DNA from 4 places in the Exiguobacterium sp. s64 genome. Region 3 is predicted to be linked to each of the others. Evidence: riboswitches for the same ligand, from Rfam matches in the RefSeq annotation. Region 3 holds a riboswitch; each other region holds the start of a gene.
The links. Region 3 has a riboswitch for thiamine pyrophosphate ahead of thiT (energy-coupled thiamine transporter ThiT). Riboswitches for the same ligand answer to the same signal wherever they lie in the genome.
Positions count from the first base shown of each region.

Region 1: it holds a riboswitch for thiamine pyrophosphate, as region 3 does, so the genes downstream of both, KNP64_RS04065 (YkoF family thiamine/hydroxymethylpyrimidine-binding protein) here and thiT (energy-coupled thiamine transporter ThiT) in region 3, are expected to answer to the same signal.
Region 2: it holds a riboswitch for thiamine pyrophosphate, as region 3 does, so the genes downstream of both, thiW (energy coupling factor transporter S component ThiW) here and thiT (energy-coupled thiamine transporter ThiT) in region 3, are expected to answer to the same signal.
Region 4: it holds a riboswitch for thiamine pyrophosphate, as region 3 does, so the genes downstream of both, tenA (thiaminase II) here and thiT (energy-coupled thiamine transporter ThiT) in region 3, are expected to answer to the same signal.

Region 1 is NZ_JACSLH010000002.1:96,510-101,983, forward strand. Features, by position in the region: gene KNP64_RS04045 (DUF1643 domain-containing protein) at 1-327, shown strand, start outside; gene KNP64_RS04050 (energy-coupling factor transporter transmembrane component T family protein) at 343-1,077, opposite strand; gene KNP64_RS04055 (ABC transporter ATP-binding protein) at 1,074-2,405, opposite strand; gene KNP64_RS04060 (ECF transporter S component) at 2,398-2,973, opposite strand; gene KNP64_RS04065 (YkoF family thiamine/hydroxymethylpyrimidine-binding protein) at 2,966-3,559, opposite strand; TPP riboswitch at 3,639-3,739, opposite strand; gene KNP64_RS04070 (GTP-binding protein) at 3,802-4,995, opposite strand; gene KNP64_RS04075 (hypothetical protein) at 5,098-5,361, opposite strand; gene KNP64_RS04080 (SMP-30/gluconolactonase/LRE family protein) at 5,374-5,474, opposite strand, start outside.
Region 2 is NZ_JACSLH010000008.1:22,298-27,771, forward strand. Features, by position in the region: gene KNP64_RS11560 (LTA synthase family protein) at 1-626, opposite strand, end outside; gene KNP64_RS11565 (VOC family protein) at 740-1,138, opposite strand; gene KNP64_RS11570 (YcxB family protein) at 1,232-1,732, shown strand; gene KNP64_RS11575 (GNAT family N-acetyltransferase) at 1,714-2,193, shown strand; gene KNP64_RS11580 (hypothetical protein) at 2,188-2,454, opposite strand; gene thiW (energy coupling factor transporter S component ThiW) at 2,519-3,007, opposite strand; TPP riboswitch at 3,072-3,170, opposite strand; gene KNP64_RS11590 (hypothetical protein) at 3,195-3,515, opposite strand; gene KNP64_RS11595 (aminoglycoside phosphotransferase family protein) at 3,558-4,526, shown strand; gene KNP64_RS11600 (hypothetical protein) at 4,528-5,274, opposite strand; gene KNP64_RS11605 (hypothetical protein) at 5,367-5,474, opposite strand, start outside.
Region 3 is NZ_JACSLH010000001.1:384,276-389,749, forward strand. Features, by position in the region: gene pknB (Stk1 family PASTA domain-containing Ser/Thr kinase) at 1-175, shown strand, start outside; gene rsgA (ribosome small subunit-dependent GTPase A) at 220-1,104, shown strand; gene rpe (ribulose-phosphate 3-epimerase) at 1,106-1,762, shown strand; TPP riboswitch at 1,782-1,882, shown strand; gene thiT (energy-coupled thiamine transporter ThiT) at 1,959-2,531, shown strand; gene KNP64_RS01975 (thiamine diphosphokinase) at 2,531-3,118, shown strand; gene rpmB (50S ribosomal protein L28) at 3,177-3,365, opposite strand; gene KNP64_RS01985 (Asp23/Gls24 family envelope stress response protein) at 3,619-3,981, shown strand; gene KNP64_RS01990 (DAK2 domain-containing protein) at 4,004-5,474, shown strand, end outside.
Region 4 is NZ_JACSLH010000008.1:66,594-72,067, reverse strand. Features, by position in the region: gene KNP64_RS11880 (SDR family oxidoreductase) at 1-428, opposite strand, end outside; gene thiE (thiamine phosphate synthase) at 452-1,090, opposite strand; gene thiD (bifunctional hydroxymethylpyrimidine kinase/phosphomethylpyrimidine kinase) at 1,062-1,898, opposite strand; gene thiM (hydroxyethylthiazole kinase) at 1,898-2,686, opposite strand; gene tenA (thiaminase II) at 2,683-3,357, opposite strand; TPP riboswitch at 3,440-3,544, opposite strand; gene pelG (exopolysaccharide Pel transporter PelG) at 3,606-5,054, opposite strand; gene pelF (GT4 family glycosyltransferase PelF) at 5,035-5,474, opposite strand, start outside.

The DNA.
Region 1 (5,474 bases), on a different contig from region 3:
AATGACAATCTGCCGTACGTCGAATCGCAACTCGACGAAGTCAACTTTCATTACGTTGAGGAAACGCTCGACGAGGTCGAGGCGAGCGGAGGTATGATTATCGTCGGCTGGGGCTCTCCGGGACGCTTGATGCATCATGCCACCCCGTATAAGGCGCTCTTTGCCGATCATGAGGCGCATATGTTCTGTATCGGCACGACTTCCAAAGGCGAGCCGCAACAGATTCGTATGGCCAACGAGAACACCGTGCTCGAGGCGTTCAATAACGAATCGATCAAACCGAAATTTAGAATCGTAAAAGAGACGAAACAAGACGACTCCGAGTGAGTCGTCTTGTTTCGTTTATATGCCAATCCATACGCTCACTCCAAACAATAGGAGCAAAAGCGACGCCAACAGAAAGTCGTTCCTGGTGACGGGCACAACCTCGTACGTCGCTCGAGGTTCCCCCGTAAACCCACGTGCTTCCATCGAGAACGCGATTCGTTCCGCTTGGCGGATCGATCCAGCAAGAAGCGGAACGATTAATTTGGGGACGTGGCGGATGTGATCGAGTCTCGTCTCCAAACGTACGCCTCGTAGCGCATGCGTTTCATATAGTTGCATCAGTTCTTTTTTTAGAATCGGAAAGAAACGAAAACCGACGAAGACACTATATGCGATTTTTGGTGACAGCTTTCCTTGTTGCATCAAACTGTAGACGAACCGTTTCGGGTCCGTCGTCAGCGTGAACAGAAGCGACAAGGCTGTGAATGCCAACACACGCAAGGAGAGCGTCGCTGCTAGCATCACATTCTCGTCGGTCACATCATTGCCAAACAGCTTGAACACGACATCTCCGCTTGATTGCTTTCCAAAGACGAGCGTCGTCCACAATGTCCCGAGCGCGGTCAATAAAAATGGGATCATGTACAACCCCCATCTTCTCCAGCTCACAGCAGAGAATAGCGTTTGAAGTGTAACTGTACCGAGAAAAACAGCAAGCGGAGTCCAAGGGTTATACATGAAGGCGAGACCGAACATGAGACATGCCACGGTCAGAAATTTAATCGTCGGGTTCATCTCATGAAATGTCATCGCGATTCCTCCATCAATAAGCCGTGGGTGCGTAGTAATTCTTTTTCATCCCAGAGTGAAGCGTCATATGGCCCACTCAAGTCGCCGTCACACATCAAATAATATGTGTTCGCAATCCGCGCGAAGCTGAGGTCGTGCGTCACAAACAAAATCGTCTGGCCGGATCGTGTTCGTTCGACCATTAAGTCATATAGCGCACGAAGCGATACCTCGTCTTGTCCGGCAGTCGGTTCATCAAACGCAATCAGTTGTTTATTAGACAGCATCATCACTCCGATGGCGAGCCTTCGTTTTTGACCGTGACTAAGGGAGAGTGGATGGTGGTCACGCACTGATTCGAGCCCGAGCCGCGTTAAGACGTCCTCAATCGGGCGATTATGGCCATATGCGAGTTCTCGGGTCACATCATTCGTAACGAATAGATGCGCCGGTGATTGCGGGACGAGGCCGACTTCACGATGTTTCCGGGCTAGGCTTCGCAGCCATGTCGACTTTCCGCTACCATTTCGACCGAGCACCGCAATGAGATCACCCTCAGCGACCTTTAACTCGCTCGCTGCTAATTGAAATGTTTTTCGTTTTAAATCCGGTATGTGAAATAACATTTCCTTTCCTCGTTCAACTTTAATTGGAGAGAACGCATAATCTGGTCGGACGATGAACGGTCCATCATAGTCGATGCGCCCACTCACGAGCTTTATTTGTCGGTCAAAAAAATCACCCCATATGTATGGCCGATGCTCGATGACGACAACGTTTACGGTCTGTGCGACGCCGTCGAGCCAACGAACGAAATGATGGGCGGTCTCAGGATCGAGGTGAGCGAGCGGCTCATCGAGGAGGAGCCACTCGGGACGGCCAATCAAGGCACAAGCGACGGCAATTTGCTGCTTCTCACCCCCCGATAGGTCATGAATGGTACGGTGACGATAATCGGTCAAATGCAACGCCTCTAACATTGTGGTGACACGGGCCATCATCTCGTATCTCGCGACGGCAAAGTTTTCGAGCGTGAAAATCAATTCTTCTTCGACCGTCTGCATGACGAACTGACTGTCCGGGTCCTGAAAGACTGTTCCGACGCGCCGGTTTACTTCGCCAGCTTCATACGTATCATAAGAGCGATCGAACAAGTGCAATCTGCCCGTCAGGATGCCATCACAATTGTCCGGATAGAGACGATTCATCAAAGCGAGCAATGTTGATTTTCCCGAACCACTTGCCCCTGTAATGACCGTTCTCCCTTTTGTTAGACGTAGTGTGATATCCGTCAAGACATCGCATTTCTTGTTCGGATAACGAAATGTCAGATGTTCTGCCTCAACCATGCATACGGTCCTGTCGCGCGAGAGCATACCCATCAAGCGCGCCCGTCCGAAGCAACAAGTCGCTCAAAATCTTACCGCCCAGACCAGCAATCAACATCCCGCTCGTTGCGCGTAAAGCGAACATCGTAGCCACATATGTCGGACTGAGGGCATTGAGCCCTCCCATGACGTACGTATATGCGAAACTTGTCACAGCAGCACTGAATCCGGCGAGCATGAGCACCCAAAGATCATAGCGTTTATAACCCGTCAAAGCGAACGCCGCTTCGGCGCCGATCCCTTGAACGATCCCGACTAAAATGATGCGCGGTCCGATGGCGTTGCCAATCATCATCTCAATCGTCGCCGCAAGCACTTCGGACAAGAATGCAGCCCCAGGCTTGCGAATGATATAAGCTGCGATAATCGAGACGATGAACCATATCCCAAAAATCCATTCGTAGGCGATTGGTCCAATCAGACCGGCCCACAAGTTCCCAGCATGGACGAACGCCAAATAGACCACTGCGAACACGACCGATAAAATCGACAACAAGACGATCTCTTTTAACTTCCACGATTTAAGCATCCATACGTCCCTCGTGTGACGGACTGTTCACGCTGAACGTCACCGTCATGACGACGTGGCTTGTCTTCTGTCGGACGCGATCAAACGTCGCCTCATAGAAAGCGAACACCGGCTCGATGTCCCCATGTATACCTGAGGCGTAATGCATCGAGTCATTGAAGACACCTCGCTCTTTCGCAAAAGCGATTTCTTCGTAGATGATGTCCATATAGTCGTCATCACCGAGCGGATAGAGCGCGAACTGTGAGGAGACATATTGCGGACCGACGGGACCATTAAGCGGTTCGCTCGACACAACGAGCACTTCATCTCCGGCTGTATCCCCTGGACACCCGACCGAGAACGTCCCGCTCATCGACACATGTTCCCCTGTCTTTGTCGCGTGTGACAGCACGGCCTTAGCCACATCGAATACATGCTCACTTCGTCCACGGATGACCGTCGACACGTCATCGGTATGTCGCCAGACGTTTTGCAAATCCGTCTCCTTCAACGCCCCTTTGATGATGCTCACGAAATCAGTCGTCATCGGGCTCAGTGTAAAGCGGAACCCGACGAACGGGCTCGTTCCACATTGTTTGTTCATGTTCTATTCCCCCTTATTATGTGTACACAAAAAAGCCGCATCCATGAGAATGCGGCCACTCGTCCAATTTTAATCCATTAGAAAAAGTGCCACACTTCCTCACGCCGGTATTACCCGGATCGAGTCATAAGGGATTGGAGCCATGCTCACATCTCAGCCGAAGCACCCCTAGTGTAGTCCAATGTATGCGGTTGTTCATGCAAGAATCAGTATAGACGACCGCTTTCATTTTGTAAACGGTCTTATGAGAACGTGACGACCTCGTTCCCCGGAAGTGTGTCCCGGAGCGTCGACCAATCCAGCGCCATCTCCTCATCTGTCAGCAGACAGTGATCGAGCTCTTGTTCGATGATGGCTCGATCCATCCGCTGCCCAATCAAGACGAGCTCCGTCTGTCGGTCACCGTACGGTTCGACATAGTCGGCGGCGAGTTCCGGTTCGGCCGCGAACATGTGACGACGCTCATCTTCCGGAAGCGTCGCGAGCCAGCGCCCGGCATGTTCGAGCGTCGAGGCGTAGCCCGCTTGTGAAAACAGACAGGCGAGGTCGTTCCGGGAAGCAATCCATAAGAACCCTTTCGCGCGGACGATTTCTTCCGGAAACGCCTCAATCCAGGCATGGAGACGCTCCGGGTGGAACGGCCGACGCCGACGATAGACGAATGAACTGATGTCGTATTCTTCCGTCTCCGGCGTGTGCACATCTGTCTCAAGTTCTTGAATCCACCCGGCCGCACGCATCGCCTGTTCGAAATCGAACAAATTGACATCCAACAGCTCGGTCAATTCCACGTTCGCATGGACAGACGTCAACAGCTTCGCGGTTGGGTTGAGCGCCTTCAACAGTCCGGTCATCTCGCCGAGTTCGGTCTCGGTCACGCGATCCGCCTTGTTGAAGACGATGATATCGGCGAATTCGACTTGGTCGACGAGCAGGTCGACGACTTCGCGGACGTCCGTCGCCTCAATCGCCTGCTTGCGTTCATGGAGCGACTCGCCCAAGTTGAAATCTTTTAAGAACCGAAACGCATCGACGACGGTCACTATCGCATCAATATAGACTCGGCTCGTCAAATCGATGCCGAGGGCGTCATCGGCATATGTAAACGTTTGGGCGACCGGGATCGGCTCTGAGATACCGGACGACTCGATGATGATTCCGTCGAGGTCCCGGTCGTTCGCAAGCTCTGCTACCGCCTCGAGCAGGTCCTCACGGAGCGTGCAACAGATGCAGCCGTTCGATAGTTCGACCAACTTTTCGTCCGTCCTTGAAAAACCGCCCTGTTCAATCAATCGCTCATCGATATTCAACTCGCTCATGTCGTTGACGATGACGGCGTATTTCTTGCCCGTCCGATTGTTCAATATGTGGTTCAATAGTGTCGTCTTACCGCTTCCTAAATAACCTGACAGCACGGTGATCGGGATTCGTCTCATTCTACCCACTCATAAATCGTAATGATTACTTTTTAGATAATGACGGGTCGGTGACGTCTTGTCAAGAAAAAAACACGCCCGTTTCCGGACGTGTTCTCCTGCCTATTCTTCTAACGCCTTGCGTTCGGCCTCTGAGCGTGGATAGGCGTTCGCCTGCCACTCGGCTCGATAAATCGAGTCGAGCTGGGTCAGACCGACCTCATCCGCGTCCTTATCGGCATCCACACTCGGCGTCTCATCCCACCGCGGATTCAAATACGTATGATCGTCTTCCCGGTTCGCCTCCAACAGCTTTTGAATCCCGACCCGGGCGACCGCCGCGAGCGCCAAACCGATTCCCGCACGAACGAGCAATCGTTTTACCATCTTCGTACCTCCTTATCGACCAAACCGATAGAGCGGCATCCCTTTCACATCTGTATCAATTTTAAAGACCGAACCTGCGTCCGGATGGGCCTCGAGCGCCGCGTCATCCATTC
Region 2 (5,474 bases), on a different contig from region 3:
TCCCGTTCCGTCAGGTCGTCACCGAGGTTCAACGCGTCGCGAAGGCCACGGAACGTATCGAGCCCGTGATAGCCCCAAAAGCCGAGCTGATAATACTCGCGCATGTTCGAAATCGAGCTTTTCCGGTGATCTGTTTCGGCGTAATGAACAACGGTCGGGACGGTAAAGACGATGAAGCCGACAAGAAAACCGGCGACCGCCAAACGGCGACCGAGACGTTTCGGTTCCGTGATGGGGTGTCGCTTCATATAGAGGAGGACAGCCGCGTAGACGAGCAAATCTGTGAACAAGATGAAGTCAGGAGCTTGAATCAGTGTCAGAAAGCCGCCCCCGACGTCTCCCATCTGGCCGATGTCAGAGAGCAAGGCGGCCGACAGCAAGTTACCGAAATAGCGGTAGTACCAGACGTCCGAGATGAGTAGCGTGCTGTGCAGAAACAGCGACGCGAACAAAATCCAGCGACGTGTCTGCGATTTTACGAGTAGCGCCCAACTCGTCATCATCAAGATGGTCGCGAGGTTGATGAATAGAAAAGGTAGGTCGAACGCGCTCGCGGTCAACAGGCTGAAGAGGAACAGCTTGGCGAGGGAGAGCGATAAGTAACTCCAATAATCGAGATATTTCATGAAAGGCCTCCAAACGGTACGGACAAAGTGTGTTCTTTGTCTTGTACCTGTTCGAAGACGGCGAAAAACATGAGGGTGTGCGATTTTGGCAATAAAAAAAGCAAGGCAGCGCCTCACTTGATGACAAACGTGTCCCGGAGCTCGATAATCGTGCCTTCCGGGGCTTTTAATTTACTCAAATGACCATCAACGACGAAGTAGATGTTCCCGCCGTGCTTTGGTAGGAACGTTACACCGAGGTCCTCGAGGCGCCGCACTTCTGTTTCGAGGTCATCGACATAAAGCGCGAAGTGGACCGGGCCGGCCACGTGCTTTGAATAAGGCGACAACGTCTCGTCGACTTTTGCCGTTTGAAGCTCGATATAGAAATCGCCAAGTTTGAGCCAGCTGTTGTACGCGCGCGTATGAAAGTCAGGTGACTCCTGAACGAGTTCGAAGCCGAGCGCCTCATAAAATTGTTTGGACGCCTCATAGTCGGGTGTTTGAATACAGATGTGATGGATTTGTTTCATGATGTCACTCCTTTGTTTTAGTGTATCGAATCAACGTTCTGAACGGAACTTTTCTTCACGTGAGACGTATAGGACACCGAGGAGGGAATGATGATGAAAATCCAATACGAATTGACGGAAGACGACTATATCCGGTTCAACTTGAGCCATATTAAACGTTCGAAGACCGGAAAGCGAATGATTCTCCTGCAGCGAATCATCGGACCACTTATCTTTTTAGGCGCTGCTTTCGTGCTGGCGACGTGGCTCCAAGAGACGGACTGGTGGCTGTACGGGATATACGGAATCGCGAGCGTTCTGTGGTTCCTATATTATCCGAAATACTTTGAACGGCACGTCCGGAAGCAGACGCGGCGTCTCATCGACGAACGCAGCAACGAAGGTATGCTTGGCTTGCATACGATGGATTTGGAGGAGACTGGTCTGCGCGATTTAAATGAGTTCGGCGAGACGCGTGTGTCATGGGCAGGAATCAAGGAAGTCGTCGAGGAGGACGATTATGTGTATCTATACAACTCCTCGGTCAGCGCCTATATCTTGCCGAAGCGCGGACTGGACATGGAAGAGGTGCGCCGATGGCTGCCGATACGCTGACGATTCAACTTGTCGATGACACGAACCGGGAGGCTGTTGTCGCCTTGACCGTCGCTTCTGACCAAGCTCGCTTTATCGAAACAAACGCCGAATCGCTCCGCGAGATGGAAACCGATGTCAAATATGCGTGGCAGTGCTATGCACTTTGTCGCGATGATCATCCCGTCGGTTTCATGATGATTGGGGCAGAGAACAAGGTGGAGCGTTACATCTGGCTCGATCGATTTATGATCGATGTGACAGAGCAAGGGAAAGGTATCGGTTCAACATGTTTACAACTTGCGATTCAGTGGATGCAAGAACACTTCGATGTCGATGACCTCATCCTCAGTTTGCATCCGATGAACGAACCGGCAAAACGGTTCTATGCGAAGGGGGGATTTGTCGACAGTGTCCTGATTGATGAGGCAAACGGGGAAGAGATTTGGGTGTATCACGTCAAACAGGGACAGCCGTCATGAGTCGGCCGTCCCTGCTTTTGTGGACGATGTATTTTGGACAGCACTGCCCGCTTTGAAAAAGAGAACGATCACGGCCACTCCGAAAATCGAGATGAACACGTTTTGGAGCAACACATCGACGAACATCGGCTCGCTCGAGAATGTACCCGTTGCGATTTGAGCGTTCCACCGTGTATACATGGCAATCCGTTCAAGTGTGTACAACAGACCGGACATGAACAGGCAAGCGGTAGCCGCCAATAATAGCGTCAATCGATTCAAGACATGACTTCCCAGTATGTGTTATCCTGATTTTACCATTTTTTTCAGCGGGGGGAACTCCTATTTATCGTTTCACCGTGAGCGGTCGTAATTGCTTGACCCGAGCCAAGACGATCCAGCCGAGCACGGCCCCAGTCACACTCGAGGCAAGGAAGGCTGGGAAGAAGAACAGCGCCCCGAACTCGGTCCCCATCAACACCTTGGCGTACGGGACGGCGACGAGCGAAGCGATGAGGCCGGTCCCGATGACTTCACCAAATGCGGCGAAGGCTACGCGGTTCGTCTTCATATAGAAGACCCCGGCCAAAAGCGCCCCAATCATACCTCCGGGAAAGGCCAAGAGCGACCCGGTACCGGTCATGACACGGACGATTCCGGTCACGAACGCAACGAGAACGGCCCCGATCGGCCCGACGGTGACGGCGGCGATGACGTTCACCATATGTTGAATCGGATAGGCACGGGCGACACCGGTCGGAATCGAGATGAACAGGGAACCGATGACGGCGATGGCGATGAGCATCGCCATCCAAGTGAGTTGTTGAATACGCATAGATAGTCTCCTTTCAAAATGAAAACGCCACTTCTCCAAGTGGAAAAGTGGCGTGGAAAGACAGACGAATCCCACACCACTTCCCTACGCTGGTATGAGCCAGATCAGGTTCGAAGGGTCCGGCGCATGCCGTCTCAGCCCGAAGGCTCCCCTAGTGGTCGTTTATTAACATGAGTATAGCATACCGTCACTTGACGCGGTCGAGCTTTCGTGGTCGGAACGCGACATAGATGATTCCGACGAACAGGCCGTACAACAAAAGGGAGAAGACGAGATTGATCAGCCACGGGAGTGTCCCCATGAACACGGCGACGGACGCGTTTTGAAACCAGACGAGCGAGAGCGACAGCCCGACAAAGCTGAGAACGAGCGTTGTCCAAAAGCCGACAGCTCGGCGCTTGAACAGACGCCAAACGAGCAGCCCGATGATGAGACTGACGACGGCCGTCGCCCCTAAGTACATATACAAGATGGCATCGACCGGGTATGAGTAATATACAACGTCCATATCGTTTCCTCCTAGGAGATGATGAAAGAAAGAGTGAAAAGGATGAGACAGGCAATCCCATGGCGTGAACGATCGTTTCGTGAACGGTTCGAACGATGGATTGAGGCAAACGTGCCGAATGCGAGGTGGCACGTGATCAAAGATACCGATTTGACGTACTTGCTTGTTGGCGCGCTCGATGAGGAACGTTACTACGCCAAAGTGGTGACCGATATCAGCCGCGGCGAGGCCGGATTGTCGGCGTTTCTGGCCGAGCGGCATCCTGATTTCGTGCCTGACGTCATCGCCATCGATTCAGCCCGGAACTGGTTGCTCATGCGAGACATCGGCGGAGAGGCGCTACGTGAACGACCTGACGTGAGTCGATACGAAGCGGCGTTGCGTCAATACGCACAGCTGCAGCGACAGGAGATCGACCAGATCGAGACCTACTTGTCTTACGGCATCCCGGACCGCCGACCGGCCAAGTTGAAGGGCGAAATTCGCACGTATTTACCTGAGCTCTGCGCCGGGCTCGAGCAATACAAAGCCGAGGCTATGCTCGCGCTTCAAGATGAATTGATCGCGATGTGCGATGAGCTGGCGATTGGGATGCCGATGAGTCTCGAGCACGGTGATTTGCACGGCGGCAACATCTTCTGGCGGGAACGGACGAATGATTTGTGTATCCTCGACTGGGGCGACGCGACCGTCACACATCCGTTTTTCAGCGTGCGCGTGTTTTGGAACGCGCTGTACGACTTATTGCCGGAAGAAGACGAGGTCGCCTGGTATGAACAGATTCAAACGATGCGTACGGTTTACTTGGAAGCGTGGAGCGGCGTCGCACCCAAGGACGTACTTTGGCGTCATCTATTGATCGCCGAAGAGCTCGGTTGCGTCTATCGTGCCTTGTCGTGGCATGTATATGTGACGAGGTACCGGTACGATGTAGCTGAGTCGAGCGATAAGCCGGCGCAATGGCTCAATTTGCTACTCGAGTACCGGGACTTGAAACGACGCTTCCCATAAGTCATTCATGTTTCTCGAGTAGGTTTTCATAATCCGTCTCGCTCCAAAACAGCGGAGCAATCGACTCCGGCCCTTTGAAAATCTCACCGTCTCGGTCGTAGACGATGGCGTAGCCGCCTTCGACTTCAAAGACGATCAAGTCGGCCTTCACTTCCTTGACCCCGTTTCCCGCGATGATGACGTTCTCGAGCGGATCGCGCGCCAGTTGTACGCCCCATTCGTCGAGCTCGACGATGAGCGCGGATGTGTAGGCGTGGCGATTATAGAGCGCCTGAAACTCGTCTTCGGTCAAAACGACGTCCGTCGGTGGGGCACTCGTCCCATATTTTCGTTTCTCGATTTCTTCGACGAATTGAAGGAACGATGCTTCTTGCCAAAACAGCGGCGCGACCGACTCGGGACCGTTGGCGATGTCTCCGTTCGCGCTCTCATAGACGGTGGCGTACGTGCCGTCGTCAAGTTTGAACGGATGAATGTCGGCGTATGTATGCTGGATGCCGTCGCCGGCGATGACGACGTGCTCGAACGTCTCGCGGAACGGGGTGAGTCCATCGTTCTCGAGTGCCTTCAAGAGCGGCGGGACTTTTTCATATTGGTCGAAGACGTCTTTAAAATCTTCTCGCGTCCAAGCGGTGATGTCTTCGGACGACGGTTCATTTGTATCGGCCGGGACGATGGGTTGCTCAACGGAATCGGTGCACCCGGTCAGCAAAAACACACTGAATCCGAGTAGGCCTAGGCGTTTCATCAATCAAACCTCCTAAGAAAGTTACATTTTTTTCCTATTATCAATGAGCGTAGCATGTTTGCCAGTCATTGAGAACCCGGGTACTTTCTCGCTCAGGGTTGCCGCTTCAAGTAACGGTCGAGTGCCTCGTGAAATCGTTGTTGTTGCTCGAACGGGATGTCATGATCGGATGCGGGACCATAGCGAATCAGATGATAGAG
Region 3 (5,474 bases):
GGTCGATGCCCGTGGCGAAGTCGAGGTGTTGCGTGATAAGATAACGGAGACGACGACTTACTCGTATACGCTCGTCATCGCACCGGACGAAGTCGGAACCGCGACGATTGAAGTCGATGGCGAAGTTGTTCGCACGGATACGGTGACTTACGCACAAGCAAAAGAATCACAATGAAGAGGTGGCGTGCGCGTCGCCTCTTTTTCTAAGGAGGTAATGGAATGAAAGGTACGATTATTCGATTACAAGGCGGGTTTTATGACGTCATGACGGAAGAGAAACAAGAGATCCGTTGTCGCGCCCGCGGCAATTTCCGAAACCGGAACATCTCACCTGTCGTCGGCGACGATGTCGACATCCAAGACCAAGGGGATGGTACCGGTTATATATTGGCTGTTGACGAGCGGTCGAACCATCTCGTCCGTCCGCCAATCGCCAATATCGATCAAGCGTTCTTGTTATTCTCGGTAAAAGAGCCGGCGTTCTCGTTCCATCTGCTCGACCGTTTCCTCGTCTTGATTGAATCGAAGCAAGTCCATCCGATTATCGTTTTGACGAAAATGGACTTGTTGACGGAGTCGGAACGGGAGAAGATTCATGAAGCAGCGGCCTTATACCGTTCGATCGGCTATGAGGTCATCGAGACGTCGACCGAGGACGGATCGGGAATCGAACAAATTCGTGGGTCGTTTAAGGAGAAGACGAGCGTATTCGCCGGACAGACCGGGGTCGGCAAGAGCTCGCTCTTGAACGCGGTCGCACCTGAGCTTGAACTTGCGACCGGGAAAATCTCGAAATCACTCGGGCGCGGTAAGCATACGACGCGTCACGTCACCCTTATCACGCTTGCCGACGGGCTCGTGGCCGATACGCCTGGTTTCTCGAGCCTCGAGTTCCCAGAAGAACTCGAAGTCGAAGAGATGCGCTGGTGTTTCCCTGAGTTCGTCGAGCGGCACGATGACTGTAAATTCCGCGGTTGTGCCCATTTGAACGAACCAGGTTGTGCCGTCAAAGCGGCCGTCGAAGCTGGAGAAATCGCTTCCACCCGCTATGAGAATTATGTTACGTTTATGGCAGAGTTAAACGATAGACAACGGAGGTACTGACATGATTAAAATTGCACCATCGATTTTAGCGGCGGACTTCGCCAATTTAGAGGCAGAAGTGAAGGCGGTCCAAGAGGCTGGAGCGGATTACATCCATTTTGACGTCATGGACGGTCAATTCGTCCCGAACATCTCAATCGGCCTACCGGTGTTAGCGAGCTTACGGAAGAAGTCGGACATGGTACTCGACGTCCATTTGATGATCGACCAGCCCGAACGGTTCGTCGAAGATTTTATCAAGGCCGGGGCAGACATCGTCACCGTCCACGTTGAAGCGACGAATCATTTGCATCGCGTGTTGCAACAAATCAAAGCGGCTGGCGCCAAGTGTGGTGTCGTCTTGAATCCGCATACGCCGCTGTCGTCGATTGAACATGTGCTCGGTGACGTCGACATGGTGCTCCTTATGACGGTGAACCCTGGCTTTGGGGGCCAGGCATTCATCGAATCGGTCGTCCCGAAAATTGCAGCGCTGAGCGAGATGCGCCAAGCGCGTCGTCTCGACTTTGAAATCGAGATCGACGGCGGTGTCAACGCAGAGACGGCGAAATTATGCATCGACGCTGGAGCTGATGTGCTCGTGGCTGGCTCAGCCATCTATAACGAGCCGAGCTATAAAGACGCAATCGATAGCATTCGTCACGCATCTCGTGTATAATCGTCAATAGAACAACAAATATTGTCGCAAGGGGTGTCACATTCTGTGGCTGAGAGGCATTTGCTAACCCTTTGAACCTGTTCCGTTCACACGGACGTAGGGATGTGGCGAAAATGCACGTTGCTACTCGATAGCAGCATGGCGTTTACGTCATGCTGCTTTTTGTCGTTCGCTCATATAATTAGGAGGGAATAAGATGAAACAACGTTTAAAACTACAGGCGCTCATTGAAATCTCATTGTTCGCCGCACTCGGCTTGATCTTTGATTTGCTCATCCCGTTCCGGATGCCGCAGGGTGGATCGATCAGCCTGGCGATGTTGCCAATCTTCGTGATGGCGTACCGCCATGGATTAAAAGGAGGACTGGCGACAGGAGCGCTCGTCGGAACGTTGCAACTGCTGTTCGGGGCTTACATCTTCACGCCGGTCCAGTTCCTGCTCGACTACACATTCGCTTATGGTGTCGTCGGTATGGCCGGACTGTTCGCCGGACAAGTGAAACGAGCCGCCAAGGACGAGGCGAAAAAGACGCTCGTCGTCTACTTGGTGCTCGGGGCGCTCCTCGGTTCTTTGCTTCGCTACGGCGCCCACGTTTTATCAGGGATCGTTTTCTTCGCCGAGTATGCGGAAGGGCCGGTCGTCGCCTATTCGTTTGCTTATAACATGACGTATATGTTGCCGTCCTTCCTCGTGTCGGCCGTCGTCCTCGTTCTCTTGTTCGTCTCGGCACCACGTTTCGCCACGCTCGCGACCCGGGACGTCCGCTAATGCGGGTGTTGATTGTGGCGGCTAGCCCGGAACCAATCTCGGGACTCCCTAGTGACGTCGATTACATCATCGGCGTCGACGGGGGGTACGAGACACTGTTGAACCAAGGGCTGAACCCGGATCTCGTCGTCGGCGATTTCGACTCTTTCACGGGCGAAGTGCCGATCGACGCCGTCCGTTACCCATCTGAAAAAGATGTGACCGACCTTGAGATCGCGCTCGAGGCGGCCCGTGGACACGGGGCGACGGAGATGCTCGTGTACGGCGCTCTCGGTGGACGCCTCGACATGACGCTCGGTAATATTGGGCTGCTCGAGGCGTATCCAGAGATGCGTTTGTTCACGGCCGGGCAAACCGTTCGTCTTGTCGGAACCGGGCGTCACGAGCTCCCACGTCAAGACGATCACTATTTGTCGCTCGTCCCGTGGAAGCGGGCGAACGTGTCAATCCGCGGCGTCAAATATCCGCTCGACCGTCACGATGTCGTCAGCCATGAGGCGCTCACAATCTCGAACGAGTGGGCCGGCGAATCAGCGGATTTGATTGTGCATGAAGGCACGGTGCTCGTGCTGTATATCAAAAAATGAACACAAAAAAATCCCATCGGCGAATGCCGCTGGGATTTATTTCGTTCGTGTATAAAAATTATACGCGTTCAACGAGACCTGATTTAAGAGCGCGAGCTGAAACCCAAACTCGTTTAGGTTTACCGTCAACGAGAATACGAACTTTTTGTACGTTTACACCCCAAGTGCGTTTTGTCTTGTTGAGTGCGTGCGAACGGTTGTTACCTGATTTAGGTGATTTACCTGTTACGTAGCATTTACGTGCCATGCGTTTCCCCTCCTTTTTTATGTGGGTTCGTCCTAATAGACACTCGTTTATATTAGCACGGGTTTTTTCACGATGCAACTAGAAAATCATAGGATGACAAGAAAAAAACTTGACATTACTGGAAAGGATTTTAATAATGAATGAGGGTTACGGCTACAATTGACCGAGTTTATGGAGCAGGTTCTTTTAATAACTAGGTACTTATTGTAGAATGTAGTGAAGGAATCATTCCGAATGAAGGAGGCTACTCCATATGGCAATTGAAATGAAGACAACATATGGCAATATTGACATCACGAACGACGTGGTCGCAACACTCGCAGGCGGTGCGGCGATGGAATGTTTCGGCGTTGTGGGAATGGCGTCTCAAGCTCAATTGAAAGACGGGATTGCAGAACTATTGAAGCGTGAAAACTACGCCCGAGGCGTGGTCGTACGTCAAGATGGAGAAGACGTACATATCGACATGCACATCATTGTGAGCTACGGGACGAAAGTGTCGGAAGTCGCATACAACGTGCAAAGCCGTGTAAAATACACGCTCGGTGAAACTTTAGGATTAAACGTTTCGTCGGTAAACATATTCGTACAAGGCGTTCGTCTGACGAATGACTGACGAGAACGAAGGAGGATTTGGTGTGGGTTTAAAACGTTTAGATGGATTGGTGTTCGCGAACATGGTCGCGAACGGTGCAGCCAACTTGAGCCAGAATGCGGATTATGTAGATTCGCTTAACGTCTTCCCGGTGCCGGATGGCGACACGGGGACGAACATGAATTTGACGATGACATCGGGTGCGAAGGAAGTGGCCGCACTCAACACGGCAAATATCGCTGACGTCTCATCGAAGTTTGCACGTGGTCTCTTGATGGGGGCACGCGGGAACTCCGGTGTTATTTTAAGCCAATTGTTCCGTGGCTTCGGTAAAGCAATCGAAGGAAAGACCGAAGTGTCGACAGTCGATTTCGCTGAGGCATTGAAACGTGGTGTCGACACGGCATACAAGGCGGTTATGAAACCGGTTGAAGGAACGATTTTGACGGTTGCTCGTGAAGCGGCCGACGAAGCGCTCCGTGCTTCAGAGTCGACGAGCGACTTCAACGAGTTCATGGAACGTGTGATCGTGGAAGCGAAAGCTTCACTCGAGCGGACGCCGGACTTATTGCCGGTCTTGAAAGAAGTTGGCGTCGTCGATTCGGGCGGCCAAGGCTTGCTCGTTATTTATGAAGGGTTCCTTGCGAGCCTTGAAGGAAAAGAGCTTGAGAAGCCACATGCACCGGTCATGGATGCGCTCATCGAAGCCGAACATCATGCCCACGCCGCGCAAGGATTCATGTCGACCGAAGACATCGAGTTTGGTTATTGCACGGAAATCATGGTTCGTTTCCAAGACGCGAAGTTGAAGGATGCCCCGTTCAACGAGGATGCGTTCCGCAACGAACTGTCTGAACTCGGGGACTCACTCCTCGTCGTCGCAGATGAAGAGTTGCTTAAAGTTCACGTTCACGTCGAGACGCCAGGCGACGTCATCACGAAAGGACAGCGTTACGGTGAACTCGTCGCTGTCAAAATCGAGAACATGCGTCAACAGCACTCGACCATTTTAGAAGAAGAACACGGCGCGAACCAACATGGCGTCCAACCGACGGCTCCGAAGGCGAAAGCGCCATATGCGATTGTCACGGTCGCGATGGGTGAAGGTGTCAGCGACTTGTTCCGTTCACTCGGTGCGGCTCACGTCATCGAAGGCGGTCAGACGATGAACCCGTCGACGGAAGATATCGTCAAGGCGATTGAAGCGGCCAACGCGGATCATGTCTTCATCTTCCCGAACAACTCGAACATCATCATGGCTGCCGAACAAGCGGCTTCGGTCGCACCTTGCGGCGTCTCGGTCATTCCGACGAAGACGGTGCCACAAGGACTTGCGGCAGCGATCGCGTTCAACCCGGAAGCCGATGTCGAGACGAACGAAAGCGTCATGAAGATGGCGGCTAGTACCGTCAAGTCTGGTCAAGTGACGTATGCGGTTCGTGATACGAGTATCGACGGCGTCGAGATTCGTAAAGACGACCACATGGCGATCGCCGAGAAGAAAATCGTCGCCT
Region 4 (5,474 bases), on a different contig from region 3:
CTCTCCTCGAGCAGACGATCCGCATGATGCTTCGCGACATAATATGGTTTCATCTCTTCCGGCCATGCCGAACGATCTTCCGCCTTCAAGGCGCTGACCATGACGAACTGTTTAACATTCCCGTTCTTGGCAGCCTCGATACTTTTCGCCGCGCCGTCCAGGTCGATCAACAACGTCTTGTCGGCTCCAGTGCTACCACCCGAACCGGCCGCGAACACGATCACGTCCATGCCAGACATCGCCTGTTCAAGTGACGACACGTCACCTTCGAGGTCGCCCAACACCGCCTGATAGCCTTTCGATGTAAAGTCGTCGAGTTGGTCTTGTTTCCGCACCATCGCCGTGACTTGATGCTTCCCTTCCTCGTGCAATCGTTCGACGAGCTGTTTCCCAATCTGTCCATTCGCGCCAATTACAAATACGTTCATCTGTCTTCCTCCTCGATTTGAATTCAGAGACAAGCGAAACGCCGTGTGGCCATGGCCACATCCGGTGCAGAAGCGATGGCCGATATGACGGCGACGCCGTCCGCCCCGTCTTGCCGAATCATCGGGACGTATTCCGGTAAAATGCCACCAATCCCCACGATTGGCAGCTCTCGATACATGGCTCGAACTTGGCGAATGAGCACCGTCCCATTGACTGCCCCGGCGTCTGCTTTCGAGTTCGTCGGGTAGACCGGACCGATGCCGACGTAATCCGCATAGTCGATCGCCGCAGCCGCTTCTTCGAGCGTATGGACGGAGACACCGAGCCATTTGCCCGGACCGATTCGTTCGCGAACGCGTGCGGCATCGGCGTCGTCTTGCCCGATATGCACGCCATCCGCATTGATGCGCTCTGCCAAGTCGACGTCGTCATTGATGATGAACGGGACGTTGTACGAGCGGCAAAGTGTTTGCAACGCTCTCGCCATCGCTTCTTTTTTATCCCCATACAGTGCCTCTTTACCTTTTTCGCGAAATTGGAAACATGTCACGCCACATCGGAGCGCCGTTTCGACCGTCTGGAGTATGTCTTTCGTGTTCGGTGTCCCGCATACGAAGTAAAGCCGTAACTGTTCAGCGAGTGCCCGCCTTGATGGATTCAATCGTCACGCCCTCCTCTCCATACGCCACATATGCCCAATGGTTCGTCGGTCCGTGTCCGGCGCCGATCTCGAGGCCATGGGTGATGGCGCTTTGAATGAACCGCTTCGCCGTCACCGCCGCCTCCATGATGGAACGACCTTTGGCAAGTTCCGCTGTAAGCGCCGCCGAAAATGTACAACCTGTTCCGTGTGTATCGCTCGTCTGGATGCGCGGGGCCGAGAGGAGGAACACTTCTGACTCCGTCATGATCAAGTCTTCGGCAGTTTCACCTTCGAGATGGCCGCCTTTTAAAATAACCGCGCGCACACCGTACGCTAACATCCGCCGAGCCGCCTCGAGACGATCATTAAACGATCGAATCGTCAAACCGGTCAGCACTTCCGCTTCCGGCACGTTCGGCGTGACGACTGTCGCGAGTGGCAACAAGGAGGTCTTGAGCGCATCGACCGCCGTGTCCTGTAAAAGCGGGGCCCCTCCTTTCGCAATCATGACCGGGTCGACGACGAGTCGGTTGAAGACATGACGTTTCACCCCGGTAGCGACCGCCTCGATGCGCGCCGCATCAAATAACATCCCGGTCTTACATGCTGCGATCGAAAAGTCCGAACCGATTGCATCGAGTTGTTGCGTGATGAGTTCCGGCGACACTGCTTCGACCCCATGCACCCCACGCGTATTTTGAGCGGTGACGGCCGTCAGAACGCTCGTCCCGAACACGCCGAGCTCTTGAAACGTCTTCAAATCAGCTTGGATTCCCGCTCCCCCGCCAGAGTCCGAACCGGCAATCGTCAATACTTGCGGCCGCATCATAACACCACCTCAATACGGTCGCTCGGCAACTCGACGGCCGTCATCTTGCCGAGTTCATTCAAGAAATGAACGGGGAAGTCGCCCGGTCCGTCCGCCAAAGTGGTAGCCAGTTCGCCGCACCGGGCATATCCGGCGAGCGCTGTCGCCGTTGCCGTAACCGCATCCCGTTCGACCGCAAGGAACGCACCGACGACCGCACTGAGTAAACAACCGGTCCCTGTCGTCCGGGCCATTGCTGCGGTGCCGCCTTTGATTTCAATCGTCGCGTCCCCGTCGCTGACGACATCCGTCTCTCCGGTCACGGCAACGACACAGTTGTAGCGTCGTGCCGCCGCGCGCGCGATGTGATTCAAATCAACCCGCGTTTCCCCAGCGTCCACGCCGCGCGCCGCCGCGTCGAGACCAATCAATGTCGCGATTTCTCCGGCATTGCCTCGGATGACCGTCACGCGGACGTGTTGCAAAATGGATGTAGCGACGTCACGTCGAAACGCGGTCGCCCCGACACCGACCGGATCGAAGACGACCGGCCGGCTCGATTCATTCGCCGCCTGTCCGGCTCGAATCATCGTACGTTCCGTCGTCGCATCGAGTGTGCCGATATTGAGTACGAGCGCATCGCTCGCAGACGCCATGTCCGCGACTTCTTCGACGGCTGACGCCATCACCGGCGCAGCGCCGATGGCGAGCAACCCGTTCGCCGAAAAGTTAGCGACGACGATATTCGTAATGTTATGGATGAGTGGCCGTTCGGCTCTGACTTTGTCCCATAAGTCGCGCTTCATCGTGTCACCCCCGCCGGTAAATCCCACGACTCGAGCGTCCACGCCATTTCCCAAAACGCATGTTCATAATAACAACTCTTCAAGAACAGCTGTTGATACCGGACCCGTTCTTCCGCTGTCGCTTGTCCGGCGAGCACGTCGAGCCGTTCAATCTGTTCCTCGACGAGATCGCGGAACCATTCCGAACCGTACGTCGCAATCCACGTCGCATAGATCGGATGATCGGGTGTGGCATCTTTCATTCGTTCCCCAATCTCATAATAGACCCAGTAGCACGGCAAAATCGACGCGAGCACGTCGCCGAGCGTCGGACCGGCCTGTTGCATATGGAGCGCATAGGCGTAAGCCGTTGGAGCGGGCTCAAACGTTGCCCACTCTGCCTCCGTCACGTCGAGCAAGGTGAAAAACTCACGGTGCAACGCATGCTCCGCTTCAATCGTATGAAGCGCATGCGTCAAAAAGCGGCTCGCTACTTCCATGTTCGGGGCGAGGGTCGCGCCTTTCGCCTGCACTTTGGAGAACTGGTTCAAATAATATGAGTCTTGCATGACGTAATGCCGAAATTTCGCCTCGTCGAGTTCACCCGTTCCGAGCTCGCGGACGAACGGATGGTCAAAGCTGGCTTGAAACAAGGCATCGGCCTCTTGTCGAAGATGTGCGGTGAATGTCATTCTTGTCTCCTCCTTTGTAATAAAAAAAGACGCCGCCTCCCATAACGGAAGCGGCGTCGGATTTACACAAAGTGTACGAGAACAATCGGTTCGCCCACTTCCCTACGCTAGCGTGAACTAGATCAGGTTCAAAGGGTCTGGACCTCGTCCATCTCAGCCGCGTCACGCGACTCCCCTAGTGGTAAACATTATGAAATTCGGTCGTCTACGACCACATCATATCAGTCTTTATCTTTGTTGAAAACCCTTTATCGCGAGAAGTGACGGTTCAACAACGTCCCCATTTGGGAGAACCGTTCGGTACCAAGCTTGCGTCGATTCGAGGCCGCGAACACGTAATAATCGACTTTGCCCATGTAATAGATCAAACGCAGGCCGGCCAAGAAGAACGTGATTGTCGTGCTGACGGCAAAGCCGACGCCGTACCAATCGATGCCGCGCGGCAAGAGCAAGAGCGTGAACAACGCATTCAACGTGAAGAACGAGATGTTGACGAACAATGCCCCGCGTCGATCCTCGAAATAGAGCAACAACAACGTCAAGATGAGAATCATCGCGTTCGCGAACGCCGCGAGCGTCGTCATCCGAAAGATTTGACCGATCTCATCCGGGACGCCGATCCAACCGACGAACACGCCTGCCATGAGGATGGCGAACAACGTCACGACGCCTTGGCTGCGCGCGAGTCGAATCAACTCATTTTTCAGCACCGACGTCATCGTCTGTTTCGCCTTCTCGATTTGATGGAGCGCCCCGCCGTAGTTGATCAATCCATAAAACGTGCGATAGCGCTCATAAAACCGGGTCTCGACGGCGACGATGAACAAGAGCTGCGTCGGGATGATCGTCAAGTAGGACCAAAAGATGGCCGTGTCATAATACGGGTTGAACAAGAACGAGTCCGCGATGATCACACGTCCTTCACCGAACCAGATGATAAAGTTCGTGACCCAAATCCCGAGCACGTACAACACGCCGATGGCGAACAAGTCTGGATAGCGGTCGAAGTACTTGAAGTACGAGAACTCTTTCACCGCGTAACGGAGCGGGAACGTCCGGAGCATCGCGAAGAACAACCCGAACAACGTCACAATCATCCCGACCGTGAAACCGAGCAACAGCTCGAGACTCGACGGATTGACCATGAGACGGCTAATCGCATAGACGCTCCCGACCGAGATGAGTCCGCCGAGCAAGAAGCTATAGGCCACCGCTTGATAATACTTGGCGGCACTCAAGAACAAGAACATGACCCAGATGACATTGATCGTCATGAATAAAATGAACAACGTCAGTTTGTACAGAAAATCGAGCGGCGACAATAGCCAAAAGATACTGTACAGAATCGTCGCGGCGAGGATCGTCACTTTGAGCATCCCGGTGAAGACCGGGAAAATTTCATGCGCTTTCTTCTCATAAAACAAGTCCGCCACATATCGGGTGACGACGAGCTGTTGGAAGCTGAACAAGATTTGCGAGAAGATGAACGCGTACGAGACCGAGATCATGAAAAGCGTCCGTTCGGCGAGCGATAACGTCGGCATTTGGAACGCCAACCATTGAATCGTCCCGACGACCAAGATGACGATCAACCACGGTCCGGATGTGACGAGGCCCGAGAACGTGTACGCCTTCAACCTGGACGAATAGTAGTCTTCTTGGAACAACTTCTGCAGCTTAAACCCGATGCCCGCCATACTGTTCCCTCCTCGTTTCATAGATGGCTTTGTAGCGGTCCACGACTTGTTGGAGACGATAGTATTGGCGGACCCGCTCCCGCCCGTTCTTACCGAAACGCATCCGCTCCTGCGGATAATCCATCATCCACTCGACCTTGTCTGCGACCGCTTCCGGATGAACCGGGGGCACGATAAACCCGGCTGGACCGAACGGGTCGTCTTCTCGTCCATACAGGAGCTCGGAACAAGCCCCGACATCGGTCGCGATCCACGGGATGCCGGCTGCCATGCCTTCAAGAATCGCGAGCGGTTGACCTTCCGAGATACTCGTCAACAGAAGTAAATCAAACTTCGGCAAATAGGCTTGGACATCAACCTTTCCAGCGAGCTCGACATAATCGGTCAGCCCGCTCTGTTCGATGAGCAACCGGCACTCTT